DNA from 4 places in the Nocardia sp. NBC_00511 genome. Region 4 is predicted to be linked to each of the others. Evidence: riboswitches for the same ligand, from Rfam matches in the RefSeq annotation. Region 4 holds a riboswitch; each other region holds the start of a gene.

Region 1 (4,671 bases), 1.8 Mb from region 4:
CGCGCTCGTGGTCGGATTCGACCTGGACATGACGTTGATCGACTCGCGCCCGGGGATCGCGGCGGTGTGGGACGAGGTGTCGGCCCGGACCGGGGTGCCCATCGATTCCGAGCTGGTGGTGTCGCGGCTGGGTCCGCCGCTGGCGGAGGAGGCGGCGAACTGGTTCCCCGAGCACCAGGTGCCGGGGGTGCTGACGATGTACCGCGAGCTGTATCCGGAGATCGGGGTGGAGTCGGCGCTGCCGCTGCCCGGGGTGGCGGAGTCGCTGGCCGCGGTGCATCGGGCCGGGGGCACGGTGCTGGTGATCACCGCCAAGTACGAGCCGAACGCACGGCTGCACCTCGAGCATCTCGGGCTGGCGGTGGACGAGCTGGTCGGCAATGCCTGGGCGGAGGAGAAGGGCGAGGTGCTGCGCGAGCGCGGTGCGGCCATCTATGTCGGGGATCATCTCGGCGACATCCGGGCTGCCAAGGTGGCCGACGCGGTGTCGGTGGCGGTGACCACCGGACCCTATGCGGCGGAGGAACTCTCGGCCGCGGGCGCGGATGTGGTGCTGCGCGATCTCACCGGATTCCCGTCCTGGCTGGCCGGTCACCTCGCGGGCTGAAGCCCTGCTCACCATGCGGGAGTGAGCTTTCCGACGCTGGTTAGCGTCATCCCGATTCGAATCCTGTCGGTGTCCGGGATGCCCGGATTAGTCTTCGACTCACGGTCACGAGTATCAGCACGTTCGAGCCCCGGCTCGCTGATCGGCAACCCTCGCGCGGCGGTGGGGTGCCCCGGGTGACGACCAGGCGGCGTCCGAGTGGGCGGCGCAAGCGCAAGCTCATTCCCTATGCCCGGCTGCGCCGGTGCGTGAGTGCAGAGGTTTGTCATGAGCAGGAAATGGTCCGGATCGCGTGCGCGTCGGATTGTGGTGGGAGTCGCCGCGGCGGCGTTGGCAGCGGGAACGTTGTCGGCGTGCGCGGGCAACTCGTCCGACAGTAGTTCCGACACAGTGTATTTCGGTGTCTCGGGGCCGAAGACGGGCACCTCGGCCGAGTACGGGCGGCTCTGGCAGCAGGGTTTCGACCTGGCGCTCGAGCAGGTCAACGCGGCGGGCGGGATCGACGGCAAGAAGGTCGCGCTGAAATGGGAGGACTCCCAGTCCGATCCGAAGCAGACGGTGCCGATCGCCACCAAGTTCGTCGACGACAGGTCGATCATCGCCGAGCTCGGCGACTTCTCCTCACCCGCCTCGATCGCGGCCTCGCCGGTGTACAACCGCGGCAAGCTGGTGCAGTACGGGTTCACCAACTCCTCGACCGACTTCACCAAGGGCGGCGACTACTCCTGGAGCCCGTCGGTCACCCTGGACACCGTGCAGGCCGCGGTCACCGACTGGGTGAAGGCGAAGGCGACCAGGGTTTCCGTCGTTTATCTCGAATCCGACTGGGGCAAGCAGGATTTCGGCTTCTTCCAGCAGTACGCGAAGCAGAAGGGGATCGACATCGTCTACTCGTCGTCGATCCTGCCGGACTCGCAGGACTTCCGGCCGGTGCTGATCAAGGCACGCGACGCCAACCCGGACGCGGTGGTGCACCTGGGTTACGGTCCGGACGGCGCGCTGGTGGTCAAGCAGCTGCGTGATGTCGGGTACAAGGGTCAGTTCTTCGGTGGCCAGAACACCCCGCAGTTCGTGGAGCTGGCGGGCACCGCGGCCGAGGGCGACATCGTCAACGGCGTCTTCTCCCCGTCGGACACCAACCCGAAGATCCAGGACTTCGTCACCAAGTTCCGGGCCGAGTACAACACCGAGCCCGGCGACTTCAACGTCTACGCCTATGACGCGATCAACGCACTGGTCAAGGCCGCCAAGTTCGGCGGCGCGAACCGTGAGGGCATCCTGAAGGGCCTGCGCGAGGTCAAGGACTTCGACGGCATCGGGTTCACCACGCCCTTCGCCTTCGACCAGCAGACGCGTCGGCCCAGCAACATCAAGCCGATCCAGCTGGTGCTGCAGAACGGCAAGTTCGTTCCCGTCGCCTCCGCCAAGTAGCGGCGCATGTTCGACACGCTCATCGCGGGTCTGGTCCACGGCAACGCGTACGCGCTCATCGCCGTGGGCATCACCCTGATATTCGGGGTCAGCAATGTCATCAACTTCGCGCACGGCGCGATCTTCGCCTTCGGGTCGGTGCTGGGCTGGTGGCTGATCGCCCAGCACGGGGTGCCACTGTGGGCGGCGCTGATCGTGGTGGTCGCGGTGACCGCGCTGCTCGGCGTCGGCATCGACGTGCTCGCGGTGCGGCCGCTGCGGCGCGCCCCGGCCATCGCGGCGCTGCTGGCGACGGTGGCGGCCGGACTGATCATCGAGAACGTGGTGGCGCTGGTCTTCGGGCCGGACACCCGGCCGTTCCCGCAGGTGTTGTCCACCAACAACTTCCAGGTCGGCGGGGTGCGATTCGGGACCTCGGACGTGACCATGTTCGCCATCACCGTCACGGTCATGGCGGGGCTGTGGGCGTTCCTGCGGTACAGCCGTCACGGGCTGGCCATTCGCGCCACCGCTCAGGATCCGGACGCGGCCGCGCAGATGGGCATCCGGGTCGGCCGGGTGCAGTCGCTGGCCTTCGCCATCGCCTCCGGGCTGGGCGGGCTGGCGGGCATCTTCGTGGGGCTCTACAACTCCAATATCTCGCCGACCAACGGCAGCATCGTCGGGTTGACCGGTTTCGTGGCCGCCACCATCGGCGGGCTCGGGTCGATTCCGGGCGCGGTGATCGGCGGGTTCGTGCTGGCGCTGGTGGAGGCGTTCGGCATCTACTGGCTCGGCGACGGCTACCGCGACCTGATCACCTTCGGGCTACTGGTGATCTTCCTGGTGGTCCGGCCGGGTGGGCTGCTGGCCCGCCCGCCCGCCATCGAATCCGAGCCGATGACCGGCACCTTCCTGGGCGCCGGGCGGGAGCTGCGGGTGCGCTGGTGGCACGCGGTGATCGCGTTCGGCGTTGCGGCGGTGGCGATTCCGTTGTTGGCCGACGACTACAGCATCTCGGTCGGCACCCAGATCCTGGCCTACGCGATCATCGCGGTGTCGATGACGCTGGTGGCCGGGTCGGCGGGACAGCTGGCCATCGGGCAGGCGGGGCCGATCGCGATCGGCGCGTACACCTCGGCGGTGCTGACGGTGTCGCACGGCTGGGCGTTCCTGCCCGCCGTCGTCATCGCGGGAATTGTCGCGGCCGGGGTGTCTTCGGTGCTGGCCGCGCCGCTGTGGCGGTTGGGCGGGCACTATGTGGCCATCGCGACGCTGGGGATCGGCATCGTGACGGTGGCGATCATTCGCAACTGGGAGTCGGTGACGCGCGGCAGCTACGGCATCTTCGGGATTCCGCCCGCCAGCCTGTTCGGCCACGAATTCACCACGCACACCGAGCTTTTCCGGCTCGAGCTGGTGGTGCTGGCGATCACCATCGCGGTGCTGATCGGGGTGCAGCGGTCCCGGCTGGGCACCGCCATCCGCGCCATCGGCGCGGACGAGGTTGCGGCGCGGTCGGCGGGCGTGCCGGTGCGCGATTACAAGGCGCTGGCGTTCGCGGTGGCGGCGTTCTTCTCCGGGATCGGCGGGGCGCTGCTGGCGCACCAGTACTCCTACATCGATCCGACGGTGTTCAACCTGCCGATGTCGCTGCTGGTGGTGACGATCCTGGTGCTCGGCGGCACCGCCTCGCCCTACGGCGCGGTGCTGGGCGCGATCGTGCTGATCGGCGTCCCCGAGGCGCTGCGGCTGGCGCCGTCGCTGCGAATCGTGTTGTACGGCTTGGTATTGCTGCTGGTGGTGCGGTTCCGGCCGCAGGGCATCCTGGTGCTGAGGAGGCAACGTGTCCCGGTCATCGCCTGAACGTATCGCCGTGCCCGACGAGCCGGTGCTGAGCGTCCTCGGACTGCGGCGGGCCTTCGGCGGGGTGCGAGCGGTGGACGGTGTCGAATTCTCCATCGCGCCCGGTGAATTCGTCTCGATCATCGGACCCAACGGGTCCGGGAAGTCGACCACGGTGAACCTGATCTCCGGGGTGCTGAAGCCGGATTCCGGGCAGGTGCTGGTGCGCGGCAAGCGAATTCGGCCCGGCCGCCCCGAGGCCGCCGCGGAGGCGGGCATCGCCCGCACCTTCCAGAACGGGCGGGTGTTCGGGAATCTGACGGTGCGCGAGAATGTGGACGTCGGATTGCACACCACGCTGTACGCCACCCGGCCGCTGCGTGGTCTGGCGAATATCCCGGTGCTGCGGTGGATTTCGTTGCTGGCCGAACTCGGGGTGGCGCTCGCGCCGACCCCGGCGGCGCGGGCGGAGCGGCGGGCGGCGGAGGAGCGGGTGGATGCCGAGCTGGCGCGGTTCGAGGAACGGCTGGCGCCGCGAGCCGACCATCCGACCTACACGCTGTCCTACGCCAATCGCCGTCGCACCGAGATCGCGCGAGCGCTGGCGCTGCGACCGCAGCTGCTGCTGCTCGACGAGCCCGCGGCGGGCATGAACCAGACCGAGACCGCCGAAATCGGCAGGCAGCTGGCCGATCTGAAGGCGCAGGGTCAGACGATCCTGCTGGTCGAACACAAGATGGACCTGGTGCACGACCTGTCGGATCGGGTGCTGGTGCTGGACGAGGGCCGGGTGATCGCCGAGGGCACGC
Region 2 (4,671 bases), 980 kb from region 4:
CTCGCGTTCGGGCAGCTCGTGCAGCCGATCGCCCCGGCGGCGGTAGCCCACCAATTCGCCACCGACCCGGACGGTTCCGGCATCGACCTGTTCGAGATGGTTGATGGTTCGCAGCAGCGTCGACTTGCCCGAACCCGACGGGCCCAGGATCACGGTGACCTCACCGGGCCGCACCGTCAGATCGATGCCGTTGAGCACCTCGTTGCGGCCGAAGGACTTCCGGATGCCGCGCAGTTCGATCGCGTACTCGCTCACCGCTTCTCACCCTTCGCGAAGTGCCGCTCGATATAGAACTGCGCGATGCTCAGCACGGTGGTCAGCGCGATGTACCAGACCGTCGCCACCATCAGCAGCGGCACCACCCGGCCGTTGCGGCCGTAGATGACCTGCACCTGGTAGAACAGCTCCGCGATCGCCATGGTCGACACGATCGAGGTGCCCTTGAACAGGCTGATCACCTCGTTCGCGGCGTTCGGCAGAATGCCGCGCATGGCCTGCGGGGCAACGATCGTGAAGAACTGCCGATGCCACGGCAGCCCCAGCGAACGCGCCGCCTCCCACTGCCCCTCGTCCACCGAGATGATCCCGGCGCGAATGATCTCCGCCGAGTACGCGGCCTGATGCAGCGCCAAACCGATGACGGCGGCGGTGAATCCGCTGATCACGCCATTGGTCTGGAAGTGCGCGAACTCCGGGCCGAACGGAATGCCCAGCGACAGCGTCTTGTACAGATAGGCCAGGTTGAACCAGAACAGCAGCTGCACGATCAGCGGAATCGAGCGGAACGCCCACACGTAGGTCCACGAGATCGCCTGCAGCACCGGGTTCTTCGACAACCGGCCGATGGCCAGCCAGATCCCGATGAAGAAGCCGAGCAGCGTCCCCCAGAAGGTCAGCTCCAGCGTCACCTTCAGTGCTGAGAGCACCGACGACGCGGTGATGTACTGCGCGAAAGTGGACCAGTCCCAGCCGGGATTGGTGATCAGGCCGTGCGCGAACTGCGCGACCAGCAGCAGTGCGACCGCCGCCGTCACCCAGCGCCAGGGGTGCCGGGTGCGGACGATGCGCAGTTCGCCATCGTCGTGATCGACAGGCGTCGCGGTGTCCGCGGGTGCCGCCAATGTGCTCATGGATTCGTCCTCCATCGGTCCTGGCGGAAGCACCCGCACCACGTGCGCGGGGGTTGCTGCGATGTCTGCGAGCCAGGTCTCTCGATCGCTCTGGATGGTGAAGACGACGATACGAACTCCGGCGACGCCTGTCGCCGGTCCAGATCAGCGTGAATTCAATAGCGGTACAACGGATTTCCCGATTGCCACCGGAAAATCGGAGAACTCAGCCGGCGGCCGCGTCCAGATCGGGATCATGGTCGTGCAGCGCGCGGAAACCGCTGCGATGGAATACCAGCGGCTCGGACTCGGGATGCGTGGTCAGGCGGTGCACCCGCAACAGCACCACGGCGTGATCGCCCGCCGGAACCTGCTCGTGGACGGAGGTTTCCAGCCAGGTGGCGGCGCCCGCCACGAAGGCGGCATTGCCGGTCCCAGTGTGCAGCTCCACATTCCGGAAGCGGTCACCACGACGGGAACTCAGACCCCGGGCCGCCGCCTGCTGCGCACTGCCCAGCAGGCTCAACCCCAGACGGCTGGCCTGTTGCAGAATCGGCCAGGTCTCGGAGGAATATTGGATGCAGATCGACACCAGCGGTGGATCCAGTGACACCGGTACGAAGGTGCTCACCACCATGCCGTACGGATTGCCACCGATCCGTGCGCAGACCGCCACCACCCCGCTGGGGAAGTGCGCGAAGGTCTTTCGCAGATCCGTGCCGTCGACCGGAGATAGCGCGGCGCCCGCGCTGTGAATCGAGGTCAGCTCGCCCATCACTTCACTTCAGCACCGGCCGCCGCGCACCGACAGGGTTGCGCTCGAGCCGATCGGAAGCGGGGGCGGGAACACGAGTTCAGCACACCGTGAAAAAACGGAAGCCCGTCCGGCCCCGAAGCCGGACGGGTTGTCCCGATGAGGTGTCTGAGTTCGTCCCTGAGCTCCTTAGCGCTTACTTCGCGAGATGCGGCTGGTTGATGGTGGCGAAGTACTGGATCGCAGCGGCGATCGCGACCGGAGCCGTGATGAACAGCTGGCCCGCGAGGGTGCCCAGGAAGCCGACGGCGGCAGCGCCACCGATGCAGCCCGCGATCGGACCGGCGCCGAAGAGCGCGGCCAGCGGAGCGGTAGCGACACCCGCGACACCGAAGCCGATGACGCAACCGACGGCCGCGCCGCCGATGCCGCCGACCAGGGTGGCAATGGTGGCACCGGTGGAGATGGTGTCCTTCATGCGGTTCCAGGCAGCCTGCTCACGGTCGTAATCCGTCTTCCAGGGAGCCTGGTCCTCGAACGGCAGCGCGACGGGCTTGTAGGTCGCGTGATCCAGATCGAACTGCGGGGTCAGCGTGGCGCTGTGGTCCGCGATGTTCGCCGCGATCGGGAACTCGAACTCGTCGACGCGGAAGTTCAGCGGAGTGCCTGCCAGCACAGCGCCATTCGCGGCCTTGATCTTGAAAGCGCCGTCCTCGACGACCATGGAACCGGCGTCCGTGTGGACGATGGTGCTGGTCTGGTCGACCGTGGCGGTGTAGTTGATGGATTCGTCGGCCGGAGCCGGGGCGGCGTTGACGGTCGCGGTGGAGATGCCAAGGGCAGCGATCGTCAGCGCCGCGGTCACGGCGAAGTTCTTGAAGCGCATGTGTTGAAAATTCCCTCTGGAGATGAGCAGGTGCGCCCCCAGAGGAATCATTGTCAGGTGTAAACCCCTGGGGACGCACCGATGGAAACCGGGACGATCAAACGCGGAGTGGCACTGGGGTGCCCGAATGATGAACCTTTGCCCATCGCTTGCCGAAATCCCCTATTTACCGGAGATGTGCGGCTCGTTGATGGTCGAGAAGTACTGGATAGCGGCCGCGAGCGCAACCGGAGCGGTCACGAACAACTGACCCGCCAGGGTGCCGAGGAAGCCCACCGCCGCGGCGCCTCCGATGCAGCCCGCGATCGGACCGGCGCCGAAGAGCGCGGCCAGCGGAGCGGTAGCGACACCCGCGACACCGAACCCGATCGCGCAGCCCAGGGCCGCGCCGCCGACACCGCCGACCAGCGTGCCGATGGTGGCGCCGGTGGAAATGGTGTCGCGCAGGCGGTTCCAGGCCGCCTGCTCCCGGTCGAAGTCCGACTTCCAGGGAGCCTGGTCCTCGTAGGGCAGCGCGACCGGCTGGTAGACCGCGTAATCCACGTCGAACCGCGGGGTCAGGGTCGCGCTGCGATCGTCCGCGATATTCGCCACGATCGGGAACTGGAAATCATCCACGCGAAAGTTCAACGGAGTGTTGGCCAGCACGTTGCCATTTGCGGCCTTGATTTCGAACACGCCATTCTCGACAACGAGAGAACCCGCATCCGTATGGATGATCGTGCTCGAATCATTGGTCGTGGCGGTGTAATTGATAGCGCCACTGTCCGGCTTGGCCGGGTCCGCGTGAACGGTCCCGCTGGCCAATACCGAAGCGGCGATCGCGAACGCCGCCGTTCCGGCGAATTTCCTCATCTTCATCTGGACCGACTCCTGCTGCTGCACAAACTGACTGACGGCGGCAAGCATTAAGGAAACCCTCAGGATGGTGGAGGGTAAAAACCAGCTTGATTCGATGAGGACGCACCGGACGACCATTCGCCGGGTGGCCCGCCTCGCGAATTCCCCTACCGGAACAGGTGATTCGCTGGCTACTTGCCACCACTGATGTGCGGCTGGTTGACGGTCGAGAAGTACTGGATCGCGGCCGCGAGCGCGACCGGCGCCGTCACGAACAGCTGGCCCGCGATGGTGCCCAGGAATCCGAATGCCGCGGCGCCGCCGATGCAGCCCGCGATCGGGCCCGCACCGAAGAGCGCGGCCAGCGGAGCGGTCGCGACACCCGCGACACCGAACCCGATGGCGCAACCCAGTGCGGCGCCACCCAGGCCGCCTACCAGCGTTCCGACGGTCGCGCCCATGCCGATCGTGTCCCGCAGACGGCCCCAGGCGGCCTGCTCACGGTCGTAGTCCGACTTCCAGGGGGCCTGGTCCTCGAACGGCAGTGCGACCGGCTTGTAGGTCGCGTGCTGCACATCGAACTGGGGCGTCAGGGTCGCGCTGTGATCCGCGATGTTCGCCACGATCGGGAACTCGAACTCGTCCACGCGAAAGTTCAAGGGGGTGTTGGCCACAATGTTGCCATTGGCGGCCTTGATCTCGAAAACGCCGTTCTCGACGACCAGTGAACCGGCGTCGGTACGGACGATCGTGCTCGTATCGTTGACCGTCGCGCTGTAATTGATTACGCCACTGTCGGACTGAACCGGCTCAGCATGAACGGTGCCGGTGGCCACGCCCAGGACCGCCATCGTCAACGCCGCCGCTCCGGCGAATTTCCTCATCTTCATCTGGGTACTGCTCCCGCTGCCGCACAAAGTAACTGACGACGGTCAGCATTCAGCAACCTCACAGGGAGTTCGAGGGTAAAACCCAGCTTGATTCGATCGCGACAGATCGGACAGATCGGACAGATCTATTTCGCCTTGGCGGCAGCCTTGGCCTGCTTCTTGAATTCCCGGACCTGGGTGAGGGATTCGGCA
Region 3 (4,671 bases), 1.7 Mb from region 4:
GCCACCGTGATACCCGACGGCTTGGCCAATTCCTCGGCGATGGAAAGGAATTGGCCGTTCAGCTTGAACGAGGTGACCGCCGCGGTGGCGAACAGCCGCTGACCGTCGGCCGTCATACCGTCGCGGCCGTACGACCGGCCTCGTACTCGGCGAGCGCGAAAAAGCCTGCGGGATCGTTGTTTCCGTAGAGCTGGTACCAGGCTTCCAGGATGTGCGGTTCGAAGATGTCGAGGCGGCCCAGGATGGCGCGGGCGAATTCCACCGGGCGGGTGCCGGTCGCGGTGATCAGATCACCGTCGGTGACGGCCGGTTCGTAGACGAAGTGTTCGCCGCCCGAGTATCCGCTGTAGGCAAGGTATTCCGCCGCGTTGCTGGTGTGCGGGCGGTCGTTCAGCAGGCCCTCGGCCGCGAGACCGAAGGTGGCGCCGCAGATGGCGGCCACCGGCACACCGGCCGCCAGGAACTCGCGCGCCTTCGCGCCGAAGGGGCCGAACGCGGCGGGATCCGCTTCCAGGGCCAGGCCCGGCAGGATCAGCATGGCACTGTCGGCGGGCTTCAGATCCGCGAGCACGACGTCCGGCGTGACGCGCATGCCACCCATCGAGGTGACCGGTTCAGCGGTGGGTCCGACCGTCTTCACCTGCCAGGTTCCCGGCTCGCGATGCCACAGCGGGCGGTTGATGTGCGCGGTCGCGTGGCCGGGCTCCCAGTCGGAAAAGGTGTCGTAGACGGCCAGGTGCACGGTCTTCATCATGACAGCATACTGTCATCTTTGACAGGATGCTGTCAATGGCTCTTCGAAACGCGAGAAAGGCCGGAACCCTCGTGGGTTCCGGCCTTTCTTGGACAGTTTTCGATCAGCCCAGGGCGCGATCGAGGTCGTTGAGCAGATCCTCGATGTCTTCCAGCCCGACCGACAGCCGCACCACGCCGTCCGTGATGCCAACGGCCGCACGGCCTTCCGGCCCCATCGCGCGGTGCGTGGTGGTGGCCGGATGGGTGATCAGCGACTTGGCGTCGCCCAGGTTGTTGGAGATGTCGATGATGCGCAGCCCGTTGAGCACCTCGAAGGCGCGCTTCTTGGCCTCGTGCTCGGGAGCCTTCAGTTCGAAGGTGATCACCGTGCCGCCGCCCGACATCTGGCGCTGGGCCAGCTCGTACTGCGGGTGCGAGGACAGGAACGGGTACTTCACCCACGCCACGGCCGGGTGGCTCTCCAGGAACTCGGCCAGCCGCAGCGCGGACTCGACCGACTGGCGCAGCCGCAGCGGCATGGTCTCCAGACCCTTGAGCAGCGTCCAGGCGTTGAACGGGCTCATGGCCGGACCGGTATGGCGCATAAGGGTTTTCACCGGGCCGTCGATGTAGTCCTTCGGCCCGAGGATCGCGCCGCCGAGCACCCGGCCCTGGCCGTCGATGTGCTTGGTGCCCGAGTACACGGTGATATCCGCGCCGAGATCGAAGCCCCGCTGCAGCAGCGGAGTGGCGAAGACGTTGTCCAGCACCACTTTCGCGCCCGCCGCGTGCGCGAGGTCGGAGACCGCGCGGACATCGGTGAGCGCCTGCATCGGATTGGACGGGGTCTCGAAGAACACGGCCTGGGTCGGCACCGACAGCGCCCGCTCCCACTGGTCGAGGTCCTCGCCGTCGACGAAGACGGTCTCCACGCCCCAGCGCGGCAGGATCTCGTTGGCGACCACGAAGCAGGAGCCGAACAGGCTGCGCGCGGCCACCAGTCGATCACCGGCGCCGAGCAGCGCGCCCAGCGCGGTGAACACCGCGGACATGCCGGAGGCGGTGGCGAAACACGCTTCCGCGCCGTCGATCAGCCGCAGTCGCTCCTCGAACATGGCGACCGTCGGATTGCCGTAGCGCGAGTAGACGAAGTGCTCGATCTCGCCGGTGAAGGCGGCCTCGGCCGCCTCGGCGCTCTCGTAGACGAAACCCGAATTGAGGAACAGCGCCTCCGAGGTCTCGTCGTAGCCGCTGCGCCGGGTGCCGCCGCGCACGCCGAGCGTGGCGGGGCCGACGCCCTCGGGCAGCGGACGCTCGAACGAACCACCGTGAATCATGACTGCCTCCATGGCAGGCCGTCGGCACGCCAACCGGTGACGCCGCGATGGCCCTGCCCGTCCAGCCCGCCCTCGAAACCGTCGACGACGTTGAAGGACGGTGCGATGCCGAGGGTGGTGGCGGTGGTGGCCGCGCCGATGGAGCGCTGGCCGGACCGGCAGATGAAGATCACCGGCGCGTCCGAGTCGGCGGCACGCTCACCGAGCGCCTGCTGCAACTGGTCGGTGAAGCGATCGTTGCGCGTGCCGGTGGCGTCGACCCACTCGATCAGCGCGGTGGGTCGGCCGATGCCGCTGGTGTCGGGCACGCCGACGAAACGCCATTCGGCTTCCGTGCGCACGTCGATCAGCACCGCGTCCGGGTTGTCGCGCAACAGCTCCCACGCCTGTTTGGGCGTGATATCACCCGCGTAGCTCACCTGTACCTCCTGTGAATCCGCACTTGCCGCGTCGTGGTTCGACGCGTGGCCAGGTCGTCACCCGGAGCACCCCACCGCGGAGGAGGGTTGCCGATCAGCGAGCCGGGGCTTGGCGCTGATACTCATGACCTGGGATGAGATTGCCCAACCCGAGGCCCCGGTGTCAAACGTTTCCATCGGTCAGCGGCCGAAATCCCTAATTACACACCGACCAGGCGGAATCCGCCCGGGTGAAGTGCCATGTCGAGGTGGATTGCAGCCCGTCGACGGTGAAACTCACCTGGGCAGTGGCCTTGTCGCCGTCGACGGCGGCATCGGTGAGCTTGTCGAAGGTGATCTGGCGTCCGGTGGCCTGCGCGACGCGCAGCGGGGAGCGGTTCGCGTCGAAGTCCTTGCAGGCGTAGGACTCACCGGATTTGTCGGTGCCGTCGGCGACCGCGATGAACCGGGTGGCCACGAGCGAGAGCCGATCGGAATCTGTGACATTCTTCTCAACCGGCGACACCAGGGTCGCTATCACGATGCCGAGCACCACGAAGACGATCAGACCGGCCGCGACCAGGAACGGCCACATGCTGCGGTTGTCGCCCTGATCGATTTCGGCCGGGGTTTCCTCGACGTCGCTCATGGCTTGATCATGCCTGGTCGACGCCCGCCCGGACGCACGGCATTCCCACAGTTCACCGCCCTGCGCGCGGAGCACGGCGTGAGTCACCGATAGAATCAGCACAATTTCCGCCCCAGGTGCGGAATAGCAGTACATCGCAGCAACGCTGCAGCGTCGGGGGCCAACGAGGGTACCCGGAGCCAGGGCGTCAACTTAGCCTAAGCTAAGAACGACGGCTGAGTATTGACGGCAAGTTAGTTTCGACCCAAAGGGTGCGCGGAAGAATGACCGAACAGAGTGCAGCGACCCGCCCGCTACGCATTGCGATCGTGGGCGCCGGACCGGCCGGTATTTACGCCGCCGATGCGTTGATGAAGTCCGATGCGGACGTGAGCATCGATCTGTACGAGCGCATGCCCGCGCCGTTCGGCCTCATCCGCTACGGCGTCGCCCCCGACCACCCGCGTATCAAGGGCATCATCACCGCCCTGCACAAGGTGCTCGACAAGGACCAGGTCCGGCTGCTGGGCAATATCGACTACGGCGTCGACATCACCCTCGAGGATCTGCGCCGCTTCTACGACGCGGTCATCTTCTCCACCGGCGCGAATGCCGATCGGGCCCTGGAGGTTCCGGGCATCGACCTCGACGGTTCCTTCGGTGCCGCGGACTTCGTGTCCTGGTACGACGGCCACCCGGACGTGCCGCGCACCTGGCCGCTGGACGCGGAGAAGGTCGCGGTCCTCGGCGTCGGCAACGTCGCCCTGGACGTGGCGCGCGTGCTGGCCAAGACCGGCGACGAACTGCTGCCGACCGAGATCCCGCCGAACGTCTACGACGGCTTGAAGGCCAACAAGGCCCTCGAGGTGCACGTGTTCGGCCGCCGCGGTCCCGCGCAGGCCAAGTTCACCCCGCTGGAACTGCGCGAGCTCGATCACTCGCCGACCATCGAGGTCATCGTCGCGCCCGAGGACATCGACTACGACGAGGGCTCCGAGGCCGCGCGCCGCCACTCCAAGCAGGTCGACATGATCTGCAATACGTTGGAGCAGTGGGCCATTCGCGATGTCGGCGACCGCCCGCACAAGCTGTTCCTGCACTTCTTCGAGAGCCCCTCGGAGATCGTCGGCACCGACGGCAAGGTGACCGGTCTGCGCACCGAGCGCACCCAGCTCGACGGCACCGGAAACTGCAAGGGCACCGGCGAATTCAAGGACTGGGACATCCAGGCCGTCTACCGCGCGGTCGGCTACCTGTCGCAGAACATCCCCGCGCTGCCCTTCGACGAGCAGGCCGGGACCGTCCCCAACGAGGCCGGCCGCGTGCTGGTCGACGAGGACGCCGACGGCTCCGCCCGCTACGAGCCCGCCACCTACGTCACCGGCTGGATCAAGCGCGGCCCGGTCGGCCTCATCGGCCACACCAAGGGCGACGCCAACGAGACCATCGCCTGCCTGCTCGACGACGCCGCGAACTTCGCCCCGGCCCCCGAGCCGGAACTCGACGCGGTCACCGCGTTCCTGGAGTCCAAGGGCGTCCCGTTCACCACGTGGGCCGGTTGGTACCGCCTCGA
Region 4 (4,671 bases):
CATCGTCGCGGTGGTGTTCCTGGCCGCCGACCGCTGGCGGCGCGGAACCTTCTTCTTCGGCGGCGCCACCCTGCTGGCGGCCGCGCTGCGCCTGCTGCTGCCGACCGATCGGGTCGGCGTGCTGGCGGTGCGCAGCAAAGGTTTCGACGTGGCCTGGCTGACCGTGCTGGGCGGCGCGATCATCGTGCTGGCCGCCACCATCAGCAGTCTCGGCGTCACTTAGACGGAAGTCATGCGGCGTCCCAGTTCACGGCGCAGTACCTCCTGGTCGGGCAGGCGGTGTAGAACGCGGAGGATTGCCGGGCGAAGTTCGCGCTGCTCCTCATCGGAGAGCAGGGCGACGAGATCGCGAAGATCCATGTCATCGAATGCTGCCGTCATGTCGAATACATTACGGGTCGGACGCGCTTCGCACACGGATCGGGGGCTGACGGTTACGGAGGTGTCATGTTCCCGAAACCGACAGTGTGTCAGGACAATTGGTATGAAACAGACCGGAAATCTGGCGTAACCGGCGGCGACGCCGCCGGTATTTCACAGCACCTTTTTACGAATGTCTTACGCGACCCGCGCGCGCCAGCTCCATCGTCTCCAGCACCAGCTTGCCGACCGCGTCGAACTCCGTGAGGAAACCGTCGTGGCCGTCCCGCGAGCGGATGATCTCGAGCCCCTTGGAACCCGGCAGCAGATCGGCCAGCTCCTGCTGCGTGCGCAGCGGGTAGAGCCGATCGGAATCCACGCCGCCGATCACACACGGCACCGGCGTACCCGACAGCGCCGCCACCACGCCGCCGCGACCGCGACCCACGTCGTGCCGGTTCATGGCCTCGGTCAGCAGCACGTAGGTGGCCGGATCGAAGCGGGCCACCAGCTTGTCGGACTGGTACTCCAGGTAGCTCTGCACCGCGTAACGCCCACCCGTCCAAGGGTTCTCGTCACCCTGCGCGTGGTTCTCGAAACGGTGGTCGAGTTCGGACTCGGTGCGGTAGGTCAGATGCGCGATGCGCCGGGCGATCCCCATCCCGGTCATCGGCGAGCGGCCGGTGCCGTGATAGTTGCCGCCCTGCCAGTCCGGATCGGCCTTGATGGCCGCCATCTGGGTGGTCTGGGTGCCGATCTGATCGGCGGTGGCGCGTGCGCCGACCGCCAGCACCAGTGCGGCGCCGACGCGTTCCGGCTGCCCGACCATCCACTCCAGCACCCGCATGCCGCCCATCGAGCCGCCGAGCACGGCGGCCAGGCGCTCGATGCCGAGCAGATCGAACAGCTTGCGTTCGGCGGTCACCTGATCCCGGATGGAGATCTCGGGAAACCTTGCGCCCCAGGGCTTTCCGTCCGGAGCCAGGGACGCCGGACCGGTACTGCCCTTGCAGCCGCCCAGCACGTTGGTCGCGATGACACACCATTCACCGGTGTCCACCGGCGCACCCGCGCCGACGATGCCGTCCCACCAGCCGGCCGCGCTGTGGTGCACGTCGGCCGGACCGATCACATGCGAGTCGCCGGTCAGCGCGTGCTCGACGAGCACCACGTTGTCGGCGTTCGCGGAGAGTTCGCCCCACCGTTGCACGGCCAGGGTCACATCGGGGAGGACACTGCCGTTCTCGAGTTCGACATCCCCGATGGCAATGCTCGCGAGCGTCCCGTCCGGCGGCGGAAGCAGAAGTTCCGCCGCCGGACGAGAGGTGCTCGATTCGATATTCACGGTCAACTTGCCGCCGCCGTCAGTCCCGCGCGCAGATCCGCCAGGATGTCGCCGATGCCCTCGATACCCACCGCCAGACGCACCAGACCAGGGGTGACGCCGGAAGCCAGCTGCTCGGCCGGAGTCAGCTGGGAGTGGGTGGTGGAGGCCGGATGAATCACGAGCGAACGCACATCACCGATGTTAGCGACATGGCTGTGCAGCACCAGCGCCTCGACGAACTTCTTGCCCGCGTCGATGCCACCGGCCAGTTCGAAGGACACGATCGCGCCGACACCCTTGGGAGCCAGTTGTTTGCCACGCTCGAACCAGGGGGAGTCCGGCAGGCCCGCGTAGTACACCTTGGTGACCTCGGCCCGCGCACTGAGGAATTCGGCCACCGCCTGCGCGTTGGCCACGTGCCGCTCCACCCGCAGGCTCAGCGTCTCGATGCCCTGCGCGATGAGGAACGCGTTGAACGGCGATACCGCCGCACCCAGGTCGCGCAGCAACTGCACGCGCGCCTTGAGCGCGAACGCCGGAGCGCCCAGATCCGCGAACACCGCGCCGTGGTAGCTCGGGTCCGGCGTGGTGAAGCCCGGGAAACGCGATTCCCCGGCCGCGTTCTGCACGGTCCAGTCGAAATTGCCGCCGTCGACGATCACGCCCGCGACCGCCGTGCCGTGCCCACCCAGGTACTTGGTGGCCGAGTGCACGACGATGTCGGCGCCCAGTTTCAGCGGCTGGATCAGGTACGGGGTGGCGACCGTGTTGTCCACGATCAGCGGGATGCCCGCGGCGTGCGCGACACCGGAGATGCCCGGGATGTCGAGCACCGAGCTGCTCGGGTTGGCGATGGTCTCGCCGTAGAAAGCCTTGGTATTGGGCTGAATTGCCGCCTGCCACTGCGCCAGGTCGTCGGGGTCCTCGACGAAGCTGACCTGGATGCCCAGCTTGGGCAGCGAGTAGTGCAGCAGGTTGTAGGTGCCGCCGTACAGGTGCGGGCTGGCCACGATGTGGTCGCCGGCCTGGGCCAGGTTCAGGATCGCGTAGGTCTCCGCCGCCTGCCCGGAGGCCAGCAACAGCGCCGCGACACCGCCCTCGAGGGCAGCCACGCGCTGCTCCACCGCGTCCTGGGTGGGGTTCATGATGCGGGTGTAGATATTGCCCGGCTCGGCGAGACCGAACAGCGCGGCGGCGTGGTCGGTGTCGCGGAAGGCGTACGAGGTGGTCTGGTAGATCGGCAGGGCCCGGGCCCCGGTGGCGGTGTCAGCGGACTGGCCGGCGTGAATCTGCTTGGTCTCGAAGGACCAGTCGGCCGGGTCGATGCTGCCGTCGGGGGCGATCGCGGGCGCGGTCGAGTCACTCATGTGCTTCTCCAGGAAAACAAGGTCGCCGAATGGCGGAAGTCTGACGTTATCGGAAGGCGTATGGGCTTCGACAACAACACATTTCGGTAGACCTCCTACTTGCGCTTGCGTTCGGCCTTCGAACGCCCGGTCCTCACCCGGAGCACCCCACCGCAGCTGGAGGGTTGCCGATCAGCGAGCCGGGGCTTGACGCTGATGCTCTTGACCTGTGGCGAGATTCTAACGGTCGGTCGCTACCAGACTGGCAGTGGGGCTTGCCACAGTCGGAACCGCGCAGGTGCGCACGAATTCCCGAAAGGCCGCCAGCACATTGTCAGCCAACGCCTGCGCCGAGGAGGCGCTGCCGCAGTCGGGAAACTCGGAGTCCGAATCGAATTCGCATTCCATGCCCATTCGGACGATGCCGTGCCAGGTGGCGGCCACCACTCGCACCGGCAACGCGTCCGGATGGCTGTTCATCCGCTCGGCGAGCACGTTGGTCAGGGCGCGGGTCTTGGTGTCCGCGGATTCCAGGCTCTGGGCGCGCACCGTCGGGTTGTCGCGGGTGATGCGCTGCATTTGCTGGAACCACTGGAACGGCACCGGATTGTCGCCCTGGATCAGGCCTTCCGCGACCACCATGAAGGCGTCGAGCAGGGCCTGCAGTTCGTTGCCGGTGATCGGCTGGGCGCGCAGCTCCCGGGCCAGCGCCAGGCCCCAGTCCTCGATGGGGGCGATGACGATCGCCTCCTTGTTGTCGAAGTACCGGTTCACGGTGCGCGGGGAGACATCGGCCGCGTCGGCGATCTGCTCGACGGTGGTGGCGTCGAAGCCTTGCTGGTCACACAGCTGCAGCGCCACCTCGATGATGCGGGTGCGGGTTTGCTGCTTCTTGCGTTCACGCAGGCCCAGAGCGTTCATGTCCCCATGTTAGATGGCATATGTCGGATTGTGTCCCAGTATGACAACTGTCGCACCGCGACATTTTTCTCTTGACGCCAATTGTCGCATGGGGTCAGGATGGTTCAGTGCCCCGGACCGCCCCTGAGGAGACGACATGACCGCTCCGGCAACGACCCTCGATTCACACCAAACAGCAAGTAAGCCAACGGATTCCAGGCGCTGGTGGGCCCTCGGCGTGATCGCCATGGCCCAGCTCATGGTGGTCCTGGACGCCACCATCGTCACCATCGCGCTGCCGTTCGCGCAGCACGACCTGAACATCAGCGACAGCAACAAGCAGTGGGTGCTGACCGCGTACACCTTGATCTTCGGCGGCCTGCTGCTGCTCGGCGGCCGACTGGCCGACTACCTGGGCCGGCGCCGCATCCTGATGATCGGCCTGGTCGGCTTCGCGGGGGCGTCGGCGCTGGCGGGTCTGGCGCAGAACGGCGCCGAACTCTTCGCGGGCCGCGGCCTGCAGGGCGCGTTCGGTGCGCTGCTCGCACCCGCCGCCCTGTCCCTGGTGTCGGTGACCTTCACCGAGGCCAAGGAGCGCGCCCGGGCCTTCGGCGTCTTCGCCGGTGTCTCCGCGGGCGGTGCGGCCATCGGCCTGATCGCCGGTGGCGCGCTCACCGAATACGCCAACTGGCGCTGGTCGCTGCTGGTCAACACACCGGTGGCGCTGCTGGCCCTGAT

What was found. A riboswitch is a leader RNA that binds a small molecule or an ion and turns the genes downstream of it on or off. The one in region 4 is predicted to bind S-adenosylmethionine.
Region 1: linked by a shared signal. The riboswitch ahead of OG300_RS29655 (ABC transporter substrate-binding protein) and the one ahead of OG300_RS37670 (bifunctional o-acetylhomoserine/o-acetylserine sulfhydrylase) in region 4 are both predicted to bind S-adenosylmethionine.
Region 2: linked by a shared signal. The riboswitch ahead of OG300_RS33300 (amino acid ABC transporter permease) and the one ahead of OG300_RS37670 (bifunctional o-acetylhomoserine/o-acetylserine sulfhydrylase) in region 4 are both predicted to bind S-adenosylmethionine.
Region 3: linked by a shared signal. The riboswitch ahead of OG300_RS30115 (rhodanese-like domain-containing protein) and the one ahead of OG300_RS37670 (bifunctional o-acetylhomoserine/o-acetylserine sulfhydrylase) in region 4 are both predicted to bind S-adenosylmethionine.

What each region holds. Positions count from the first base shown of each region.
Region 1 is NZ_CP107849.1:6,332,509-6,337,179, reverse strand. Features, by position in the region: gene OG300_RS29660 (HAD family hydrolase) at 1-607, shown strand, start outside; SAM riboswitch class IV at 711-827, shown strand; gene OG300_RS29655 (ABC transporter substrate-binding protein) at 998-2,038, shown strand; gene OG300_RS29650 (ABC transporter permease) at 2,045-3,883, shown strand; gene OG300_RS29645 (ABC transporter ATP-binding protein) at 3,864-4,671, shown strand, end outside.
Region 2 is NZ_CP107849.1:7,161,186-7,165,856, reverse strand. Features, by position in the region: gene OG300_RS33305 (amino acid ABC transporter ATP-binding protein) at 1-255, opposite strand, end outside; gene OG300_RS33300 (amino acid ABC transporter permease) at 252-1,130, opposite strand; SAM riboswitch class I at 1,139-1,231, opposite strand; gene OG300_RS33295 (flavin reductase family protein) at 1,336-1,884, opposite strand; gene OG300_RS33290 (hypothetical protein) at 2,060-2,749, opposite strand; gene OG300_RS33285 (hypothetical protein) at 2,912-3,610, opposite strand; gene OG300_RS33280 (hypothetical protein) at 3,781-4,479, opposite strand; gene OG300_RS33275 (HhH-GPD-type base excision DNA repair protein) at 4,605-4,671, opposite strand, start outside.
Region 3 is NZ_CP107849.1:6,436,563-6,441,233, forward strand. Features, by position in the region: gene OG300_RS30100 (MarR family winged helix-turn-helix transcriptional regulator) at 1-116, opposite strand, end outside; gene OG300_RS30105 (type 1 glutamine amidotransferase family protein) at 113-754, opposite strand; gene OG300_RS30110 (O-succinylhomoserine sulfhydrylase) at 858-2,072, opposite strand; gene OG300_RS30115 (rhodanese-like domain-containing protein) at 2,069-2,491, opposite strand; SAM riboswitch class IV at 2,506-2,621, opposite strand; gene OG300_RS30120 (hypothetical protein) at 2,688-3,119, opposite strand; gene OG300_RS30125 (FAD-dependent oxidoreductase) at 3,383-4,671, shown strand, end outside.
Region 4 is NZ_CP107849.1:8,140,102-8,144,772, forward strand. Features, by position in the region: gene OG300_RS37655 (DUF3017 domain-containing protein) at 1-223, shown strand, start outside; gene OG300_RS37660 (hypothetical protein) at 220-381, opposite strand; gene OG300_RS37665 (homoserine O-acetyltransferase) at 548-1,711, opposite strand; gene OG300_RS37670 (bifunctional o-acetylhomoserine/o-acetylserine sulfhydrylase) at 1,708-3,054, opposite strand; SAM riboswitch class IV at 3,151-3,261, opposite strand; gene OG300_RS37675 (TetR/AcrR family transcriptional regulator) at 3,274-3,954, opposite strand; gene OG300_RS37680 (MFS transporter) at 4,091-4,671, shown strand, end outside.